Regions from separate parts of the Ralstonia insidiosa genome, predicted to be linked through region 3. Evidence: predicted binding sites of a transcription regulator. Region 3 holds the regulator's gene; each other region holds the start of a gene.

Evidence for each region. Region 3 encodes LexA, which represses DNA repair genes until DNA is damaged. Its sites were predicted from a motif close to ACTGTATNNNNATACAGT; they were not measured.
Region 1: the regulator LexA is predicted to act here: its motif matches at 1,561-1,578, upstream of F7R11_RS17350 (ATP-dependent helicase).
Region 2: the regulator LexA is predicted to act here: its motif matches at 1,449-1,466, upstream of F7R11_RS21425 (CppA family protein).

What each region holds. Positions count from the first base shown of each region.
Region 1 covers NZ_VZPV01000002.1:133,318-136,581, reverse strand. Annotated here, with positions in the region: gene F7R11_RS17350 (ATP-dependent helicase) at 1-1,538, opposite strand, end outside; gene F7R11_RS17340 (dienelactone hydrolase family protein) at 1,914-2,942, shown strand; gene F7R11_RS17335 (hypothetical protein) at 2,953-3,261, opposite strand.
Region 2 covers NZ_VZPV01000002.1:1,002,580-1,005,843, forward strand. Annotated here, with positions in the region: gene F7R11_RS21415 (LysE family transporter) at 1-171, opposite strand, end outside; gene F7R11_RS21420 (LysR family transcriptional regulator) at 274-1,140, shown strand; gene F7R11_RS21425 (CppA family protein) at 1,149-1,421, opposite strand; gene F7R11_RS21430 (response regulator) at 1,815-2,579, shown strand; gene F7R11_RS21435 (response regulator) at 2,588-2,995, opposite strand; gene F7R11_RS21440 (ATP-binding protein) at 3,144-3,264, shown strand, end outside.
Region 3 covers NZ_VZPV01000001.1:2,482,937-2,486,200, forward strand. Annotated here, with positions in the region: gene F7R11_RS11800 (ferredoxin--NADP reductase) at 1-716, opposite strand, end outside; gene lexA (transcriptional repressor LexA) at 970-1,623, shown strand; gene F7R11_RS11810 (hypothetical protein) at 1,744-1,929, shown strand; gene F7R11_RS11820 (cupin domain-containing protein) at 2,270-2,581, opposite strand; gene F7R11_RS11825 (dipeptidase) at 2,599-3,264, opposite strand, start outside.

The DNA of each region.
Region 1 (3,264 bases), on a different contig from region 3:
CTGTCTTTCGGACGGCGCAGGGTTTCCATCAACGCCGTCAGCGTGGCCCAGTCGCCGGCCAGGCGAGCAGGGGGGGCGTAGGCGAGCAGCGCGGCAATTGGGTCCACCGCTTCAGCCATGGCGTCGAGCACGCGCGCGGCGGTAGCAGGGCCGGCGCCCGGCAGCAGCTGGATCACGCGAAACCCGGCGATACGGTTGCGCGGGTTCTCGGCCCAGCGCAGCACCGAGAGCACATCCTTTACGTGTGATGCTTCGAGAAACTTCAGCCCGCCGTATTTCACGAACGGGATGTTGCGGCGCGTGAGTTCGATCTCCAGCGGCGCGCTGTGGCTGGCCGTGCGGAACAGCACCGCTTGCGATTTCAACGCCAAGCCGCCTTCACGCTGATGCAGCACCTGCTCGGCCACGCAGCGCGCCTGCTCGGCTTCATCGCGTACCGAGATCAAACGCGGTCGATGCGTCGATGCGCGGTCCGTCCAAAGCGTCTTGGCAAAGCGCTCCGTGGCGAAGCGCATCACACCATTCGACGCATCCAGAATCGGTTGCGTCGAGCGGTAGTTGCGCTCCAGCAGCACCGTGTGCGCCGGCCGCGTGAAGTGGCGCGGGAAGTCGAGGATATTGCGCACCGTCGCCGCACGAAACGCGTAGATCGACTGCGCATCGTCGCCCACCACCGTGACGCCGCGGCCGTCGGGGCGCAGCGCCCGCAGGATGGATGATTGCAGCCGGTTCGTGTCCTGGTATTCGTCGACGAGGATGTGGTCGAAGCGCGCACCGATCTCTCCTGCCAGTTCGGCATCGGACACCATCGCGTGCCAGTAGAGCAGCAGGTCATCGTAGTCGAGCACGTGCTGCGCTTGCTTGGCTTCGACATAGGCGTCGAACAGTGTGCGTAGTTGCGCTTCCCACATCGCGCACCACGGGAAGTGGTGCTTGAGCACGGCGTTGAGCGGGCTCTCCGCGTTGATGGCACGCGAGTAGATCGCCAGGCAGGTCTGCTTGAGCGGGAAGCGGCGCTCCTTGGTCGACAGGTTCAGCGCGTGGCGTACGACGTTGAGCAGGTCGGCGGAATCGCTACGGTCGTGGATGGTGAAATCGTGGGCGAGGCCGACGCGCTCGGCGTATTCGCGCAGCAGGCGCGCGCCGATGCCGTGGAACGTGCCGGCCCAGGGCAGGGTGGTTTTGTACGACGTGCCGGCTGCGTTCAGCGCGCTGTTGGATCGTTCGCCTTGCATGGCGCGCGCCAGCAGGTGGCCGGCGCGGTTGGACAGTTCACTCGCGGCCCGGCGCGAGAACGTCAGCAGCAGGATGCGTTGCGGATCCGCCCCGTTGGCGACCAGATGTGCGACGCGCCAGCCCAGCGTGTGCGTCTTACCCGACCCGGCACCGGCTAGCACGAGCAGCGGCCCGGTCTCCGCCGCATCCGCCCCGGAAATGCCGAACTCGACCGCTTGGCGCTGCCGGTCGTTCAGTTGGGCCAGGTAACTCGGGATACCCGGGTCATTGGCAGTATCAGGGTTGGGAGAAGCGGAAAGCACGGCGAGGGCGTCACAGAAAATAACTGTATAAATATACAGCACCGTGCCACCCGCCGATCAAAAGCGAGAACGGTGATATCACACCCTGGCAACGGGTCCGATTGCAGCACGATGCCGGTGAGGTGCTCGCCCGCCGATTCCAGCGCCAGCATGTTGGTGCGCGGTGTGCCGTACGACTTGTCGTACAGATTGATCGGCGAGCTGCTGCGACTGTTCACCGTCAGGTAGCGCTGAATGAAGTCGCTGTATGGACGTACAGCCTGCAAGACGGCTGCCGGCACGTGTAACCGTTGGCAGATGGTGTTGCGGTGCCAGAGGTTCTCCCTAAGATGGTTCTACGGGACATCAACCATCATCTGCGCAAGGGGATGTGTCATGCGATACGAAGCGGGCCATGCATCGCACTTCAACCGGTGGGTTTCTTGTCTGAGTTGGCTGGCTGCTGTCGTGCTGTCGCCCATGGCGGTGGCACAGGCTCTGCAACCGGACACCCAAGGTCGGATCGAGTTCAACAGCTTCACCCCCAAGACCATGTTCGATCTGGCGCGCGAGCGTCGGCAGAATTGGCCTGAGCAGAAAGTCTGGGGAGACTTGTCGTTGCCCAAGACGGATGCCGCCAAGGTGCCCGCCATCGTGCTCGTGCACGGCAGCAGTGGTGTGGAACCCGCCATGGCGCAATGGGTGCAGGCACTCAACGAGGTCGGCGTTGCCACCTTTGTCATTTACATCTTCGAGCCGCGCGGTGTGAAACGCACGGTGGAAGACCAGACGCGCGTGCCCCACTCGGCCGACATGGTCGATGCCTACCAGGCGCTGCAACTGCTGGCGACCCACCCGCGTATCGACCCGGCGCGTATCGGCATCATGGGGTTCTCGCGTGGCGGTACGGTGGCCTTTCAAACGGAAGAAGAGCCGCTGCGGCGCGCCGTGATCAAGAGCGACCTCAAGTTTGCGCTGCACATTCCGGTGTATGCGGCGTGCAGTCAGGTGTTCTGGTCGCCCGACCTGAGTCGCGCGCCCATGCTCAATCTGGTGGGGGCAGATGACGACTATGTGATGCCTGAGCCGTGCGAACAGCTGGCCAAGCGCTACGCAGATGCCGGTGTGCCCGTGCGGACGATCCGCTATGACAGCGCTCGGCACGGGTGGGACAGCACGGTTGCGCTGGCTTACCTGGGCCGGGCTACGAAGGCAACGTCATGCGGCGTCGTGCGGTGGGATATCGATACGTGGACGGCAACCGCTGAGCGCACTGGCGAAGTCATTGAACCCGCCAAGCTCCGGGATTTCTTCGCTGGGTGCATGTCGCTGGGCGCGCATGTGGGACGCAACGAGGCCGCGTACCAGAAGTCCCGTAAAGACGTGCAGGCTTTTGTGCGAGAGGTTTTCTTTCCCGGTCATTGAGGCGGGGCGGTCAGATTCCGTCGCGCAGGTTTTTTGCCAGATCGTGGGGTGAGGTGCGCTGGTTCACGGCGTTGACGAGCTCGGCAAGAAACCATGGCAGCACGAGTTCTGTGCTCGAATCGGACAGGCCGATGCGCAGCCTCGGCTTTGATGTCGGCTCGGCCGTCTGGTCGGACTGCACCGGCCGGCTTTGCGCAAGCATCGCCTGAAGCTCCTGATCGGAGAACGTGGTGGACGACGTTGTGAGCGCCGAAGCGGTCATGGCTGCGGACATCAACGCCGTCGCCACGACAAGGTGTTTAAGGATTGCGGCAGGCATGGA
Region 2 (3,264 bases), on a different contig from region 3:
AAACATCGTGTAGAACACGTGCACCTGCACGCCCAACGCAATGCCCAGTGCGCAAAGCACGCCAGCACGCCGGCCGTACAGCACGCTGTTGCGCGTGACCATGGCGAAATCCGCCCCGGGGCTGATGACGGCCAAGATGGTGATGACGGCAACGGCAAAGAGTTCGGCCATGTCAGGCGCTCGAAGGAAAGTGGGGATGCGCCGATTCTGGGCGAATGGGACATCCCTGAAAATCGATTTATGATGCCGTTTTTCAGTGAGAAAAACTGACAGATGGCACTTCCGCCGCTCAATACCTTGCGTGTGTTCGAAGCCGCAGCGCGACACGGCAGCTTCGTGCGCGCCGCGCAGGAATTGCACGTGACACATGGCGCCATTAGCCGCCAGATACGGCAGTTGGAGGAATCGCTGGGGGTTGACTTGTTCGAGCGGCGCAACCGGGCCGTCTTCCTGACGCCTGCGGGAGAACAACTGCGCTTGGCGGCAGTCGATGCGTTCTCCATCCTCACAGAAAGCCTTGACCGGATTGCACGCCGTGCAACGTCTTCCGCGCTGGTGGTTTCGTGCGAACCGACGCTGGCGATGCGGTGGTTGATTCCGCGCCTGTCACGCTTTCAGGCGCGGCATCCATCCATCCAGGTGCACTTGTTCGCGGCAGGTGGCCCGATCGATTTCGCGCGCACGGGTGTCGACGTTGCCCTGCGCCGCAATGACTTTGCATGGCCAGCACACGTGCACGCCGAGCCCATCTGCGAGGAGTGGATTGGCCCCGTGCATGCGCCGCATGCCGATGCCGCCGCACGCAAACGGCTGTTGCACACCGCCACGCGCCCCGACGCCTGGCAGACGTGGTGGCGCATCAGCGGCATGCCGCGCCCGCGTGGGCGGTTGCCCGAGGCGCGCTATGAACACTTCTATTTGAGCTTGCAGGCCGCGTTGGCCGGGCAAGGCACCGCTATCGCATCAAAGCTGATGGCGGGTGACGACCTGAAAGATGGGCGACTGGTGGCGCCGGACGGCTTCCGGCGTGATGGGTCTGCGTACTGCCTGCTGTCGAGCGTGCCGATTACGCCCGACAGCCCGGCTGCTGCATGGCTCGCTTGGCTGCGTGAAGAGACTGCCGCCTCGTTGTCAGACTGACGCTGCCGTTATGCCGCCGCGTGCCGGCCCGTGCCGAGGATGCCGCGGATAGTGGCGAGATACGCTTCGCCAACGGCACGGTTGAGTGGCCGTGCGCGCGAGACTCGTTGATATGGCGGACGCGTCACACCTAGCGTGCGGCACACCTCTGACACATACGGGCGACCGTGTCCTTCCATGCGCATGACGACTTCGCACAGGGCTTGATCGCCCAGGCGATTGCGCAGCCACGCCACGGTTTGGCGGTCGTACTCGTTTTCGATGCGGATCAGGTCGTCCATGGTGGATAGCTGTATGAATGTACAGGTACTGTAAATATATACAGTTATTTGCAGAATTCAAGGACGGTGTTGTATCGGGTGACTCAATTCATGAGATGGGCGACTTAATGCCCGGCGCTGGTGGACACATCAGACGGCGCCGTAAAAATCCGCGCATGCAACCCGTGAGCTTTATTCACCGGCGTTTGCGCCTTCCGATATGCCACGCCGCCGATTTGCAAACGACAATAGCGGCAACCGTAGCGAGCCGCCTGCACAAGAGAGGTGGCTTGGCAGCGCCTTGCATCGTTGATCAGGCAATCAGAATCCGCGGCTGCAAGCACGACGCGCCGGGTGTCTGAATGTCGATGCCGGCGCTATTCTTTCTACAGATTGACTTCATGTGCTCGCGCGATGGCGGACGACAATCTTCCTCATGTGCTGGTCGTCGATGACGATCCCGCAATCCGCGAACTGCTTACCGGATACCTTGGCGAAAACGACATTCGGGTCACTGCAGCATCCAGCGGAAAAGAGATGAATGCGGCGCTCGAGATGTTCGCCATTGACCTCGTGATTCTGGATCTGCGCATGCCTGGCGAGGATGGCGTGCAGATTGCGCGCGCACTGCGTGAGCAGTCAAACCTTCCCATCATGATCGTCTCGGGCAAACGCGATGAAGCCGACCGCGTGATGGCCCTCGAACTGGGTGCGGACGACTATCTGACCAAGCCGTTCAGTTCTCGTGAGCTGCTGGCACGTGTGCGTGCGCTGCTCAGACGCGCCAGTGCGATGGCGCCGTCGGTCGGAAGAACCACCGATGCGAGGGCCTATCGGTTTGCAGGGTGGGAGCTCAATATCGGTACCCGAAAGCTGACCGATCCAGCAGGTGCCGCTGTCGAGCTGACCAACGGCGAGTTCTGCCTGCTGAACGCGTTTCTCGCTGCGCCGGGGCATGTGCTGTCCCGAGACCAGCTTCTGGAATCGAGCCGGCTCTACGATGACGTTTATGACCGTTCGATCGACGTTCAGATTTTGCGTTTGCGGCGAAAGATCGAGCCCGACCCCGCGCATCCCTCGTTCATCCGCACGATCCGCGGCGCAGGCTACGTGTTTAGCGTTCCCGTAGACAAGTTGACAGGAGCTGCTATCCGAACGGCGGCCAAGGAGCTGGGTTGACGGTATGGCTACCGCTGCGGTTGTTGAGCCTGTCTAACCGTCACAAGCGCGGCAACCAAAGCGGCAAGCGCATCAGACGTGAAGGGTTTGCCCAACACGCCGTCGGCTCCTAGCATGTCAGCCAATTGCAGATGACCTGCGGCATGGGCTGGAAAGTAACCAGAGATTGCGATGAACGAGGCAAACGGAAACTGTGCACGTAGGCGCCCAATTTGGGCACGCGATGCGGCTTTGCCCGGTAGGTTGCAATCGACGACCACGAGCGACACAGCGCGTCCATCGACCGAATCCTTAACGTTGAGCGCAGTGCGTTCAATGACGTGATGCCCTGCGTCGCGCAAAGACATCGCAATCAGTTCGCGTATCGAAGGATCGTCTTCAACGACCAAGATGTTCAGGCGGTTTGGAAGGGCCACAGGTCAGTCCAGCAAGTTGGGAGCGCGGACGGTATCCGCTGTGGCTTCGATTGCAGCGTTGGCCGATTGCCCAAGCGTTTCGTGCTGGCCCGTGAACATTACATTTGAAATGTCGGCCTGACGTTCAGGTCATCACGCTACCGTCAACATGTCCGATCCAGACGTGCTTGCTCGCGCAGGATTCCGCGCGCAACCGCTGTGGCGCTTCATCATCGCAGGGTGGCTTTTTGTGGCGGTGCTGGCAGGTGCTGCCGGAATGGAGATGTGGC
Region 3 (3,264 bases):
ATCTTGAAACCACGCGCATCGAGCAGCTTGCAGGTGTCATCCAGCATGGCCGGGCTGCCACAGATCATGGCGCGATCGACCGCCGGGTCCAGCGGCGGCAGCCCGATGTCAGCAGACAGCTTGCCGTTGTCCACGAGATCGGTCAGGCGGCCCATGTTGCGGAACGGCTCGCGCGTGACGGTCGGGTAGTAGATCAGCTTCTCGCGCACCTGGTCGCCAAAGAATTCGTTGTTCGGCAACTCGCTGGTGATGAAGTCGGCATAGGCCAACTCGCTCACCTGGCGCACGCCGTGCAGCAGCACGACCTTTTCGAAGCGCTCGTAGGTATCCGGGTCCTGGATGATGCTCATGAACGGTGCCAGGCCGGTGCCGGTACCGAACAGGTAGAGGTTCTTGCCCGGCAGCAGGTCATCCAGCACGAGCGTGCCGACCGGCTTCTTGCTCACCAGCAGCTTGTCACCCACTTTCAGGTGCTGCAGGCGCGAAGTGAGCGGGCCGTTCTGAACCTTGATGCTGAAGAACTCCAGATGCTCTTCGTAGTTCGGGCTGGCAATGCTGTAGGCACGCATCAGCGGCTTGCCCTCGACTTCCAAGCCAATCATGACGAAGTGGCCGTTATGAAAGCGCAGCGCTTGGTCGCGCGTGGTCTTGAAGCTGAACAGGGAGTCGTTCCAGTGATGGACGCTCAGAACGGTCTCTTGATTGAATGCGGACATGGTGACGTTTGGCCAGCCCAACGAGGCTCAATCGGGCTATGTGGCGGTGCAAAATGCGGTCAAGGCCTTGATTTTATGCGATTCCCCTTAGCCGCGCCTGTATGGATTGCGCATAAGCTTCTAACCAGCCGCACAGGTTTTGACTTGGGTCAGAGGCTGCGGCGCACCCGCGCAACACGCCGCAACGAAATCACTTGCGCTTCCCGCGTCACTGTATAAAATCACAGCACCTGTTCAAATATACAGTACGCCAATGGCCACCCTCACCCCCCGCCAGCAGCAGATCTACGACCTGATCCGCCAGACGATCCAGCGCACCGGCTTTCCGCCCACCCGCGCCGAGATTGCTGCGGAGTTTGGCTTCTCGTCGCCCAATGCTGCTGAAGAACACCTGCGGGCGCTGGCGCGCAAGGGCGTGATCGAGCTGACGCCAGGCGCCTCCCGTGGCATCCGGCTGCGCGCAATGGGCGCTGATGCGAGCCAACACCAGTTTTCGCTGCCATCGATGGGGTTGATGCAATTGACCTTACCGCTGGTGGGCCGTGTGGCTGCCGGCAGCCCGATCCTGGCCGCCGAGCATATTGATCGGCAATACCAGGTCGATTCGTCACTATTCTCAGCCCAACCGGACTTCCTGCTGAAGGTGCGCGGCATGAGCATGCGCGACGCAGGCATTCTGGACGGCGACCTGCTGGCCGTGCAGCGCGCGACCGAAGCTACCAACGGCAAGATCGTCGTTGCACGACTGGGCGACGACGTCACGGTCAAACGCTTCCAGCGCAAGGGACGTCACGTCGAACTGATCGCTGAAAACCCCGATTTCGAACCGATCCACGTTGACCTGGATCGCGATGAGTTTCACCTGGAGGGCTTGGCCGTCGGTCTGATCCGGCCTGCTGCTCCGTAAATCTCTGGCGCAGATCGGCGCCGAATTTCTTCGCTGTTTGATTCAACCTGGAGGTGAGCCACCGGCTCGCCAGGGCGGAGTCTTGCCGCTCGCTTTCCACCCGAACCCACGAGGTCTGCCATGCGACTCGGATCGATGTCTTCCCAACGCCGCCCGGTGCATCCGGTGCCCTTCCGCCAAACCCAAGGCGTGCGTATCTACCAGGGGGAACAACGCCGCACGATGGTCGGCAGCATGGCCGCCATCTGCCGCATGTTGGATGCGATTCCGGCGGCCTCTCGAACGGCGGGCGCCGAAGGCTGCTGAAGATGATAGAGAGGCAGGAATCACGCTGCGACGGCCGATCAGGGCATTCCCCAATGCTGCCGCCGCAACTGATTTCATACACTTGCCGTGCCCTGAGGACAGGGCTTTCTTCAACTGATTTTCGGCCCGCCATTTGAGCGGGCTGTTTTTTTGCACGCAAGTTGCTGCAGCGGCACATTCGCAGATGTTCCGCCAGCAAAACAGACGTTTACCCGGATTTTGTTTGGCGTACGTGACAGTACTATTGCTAATGCCCTCAGGGGCAATTGAGATCGCTGAATTCGAAGCCCGCAGATTGCGGGCTTTTTTTTGCGCCGCAACCCGCCATCCGGCATCGCATCTACACGCTGCCAGCTTTCTCCACCACGAGAATCCGCGCCGCGCCGCGTGGATGCGCCACGTGCTCGCAGCCAATGTCCGCAAAGAAGATGTCACCCGGCTCGAGCACCGCAACCTTCTCCGCGCCAGCCTCTCGATAGTGCATATCGACGGTACCGTCGAGCACCACGAAGATCTCCTCACCATCGTTCACGTGCCAGCGATAAGGCTGGTCAGTCCAATGCAAGCGCGTCGTGATGCCGCTCATATTGGCGATGTCGAGTGCGCCCCAGGCACGCTCTGCGGTGAACGACTTGGCGCGGATGATCTTCATGGCGATCGTGCGATCGTTTATTGCATCGACGGCAGGTTGCCGATGCGCACCAGCATTTCGGTAAACATCTGCATATCCAGGTCGAGATCCGGTACTTCCTTGTACTCGTTGGCGTTGTGCGCGGTGTACTTCTTGCCTGGCATGGCGGGGCCAAAGTTGATCGCGTTCGGCATCAGCTTGGCGGTGGTGCTGCCGGCAGTCGGCACAGGCTTGGCGTCCAGACCTGTCGTGTCACCGTAGATGTTGAGCAGCGTCGACAACCAAGCCCCCTTCGGATCGCGCGCCATCCAGTTGCCCTGGTCGTGGTTGATCTCCAGGGCGATATGGTTGGTGTTGGCCCACGCATTGATCTTGCCAGCGATCTCGCCACGCAACGCGTCAGGCGTTTTGCCGCGCGGCATGCGCACGTTAGCGGTCACCTCTACGCGGCCATTCTTGTCACCGATCACGGTCGGCGAGATGGTGAGCGGGCCCATGAAGTCGTCCTTGTAGGCAACGCCGATGGTGTTGCCGAGATAGTCGGTGCCGTAGAGGTCGGTCAGGTAGCGCACGGCATGAGCGTAGGCATTGTCGGCCAGGCCCAGATCCGCCGCGCGCAGGAACAGCGCCAGGCGCGGTAGCGGATTCACGCCCTCTTCCGGGCGCGAGCCGTGCGCCGAGGTACCAGTAACCTTCACGACGAT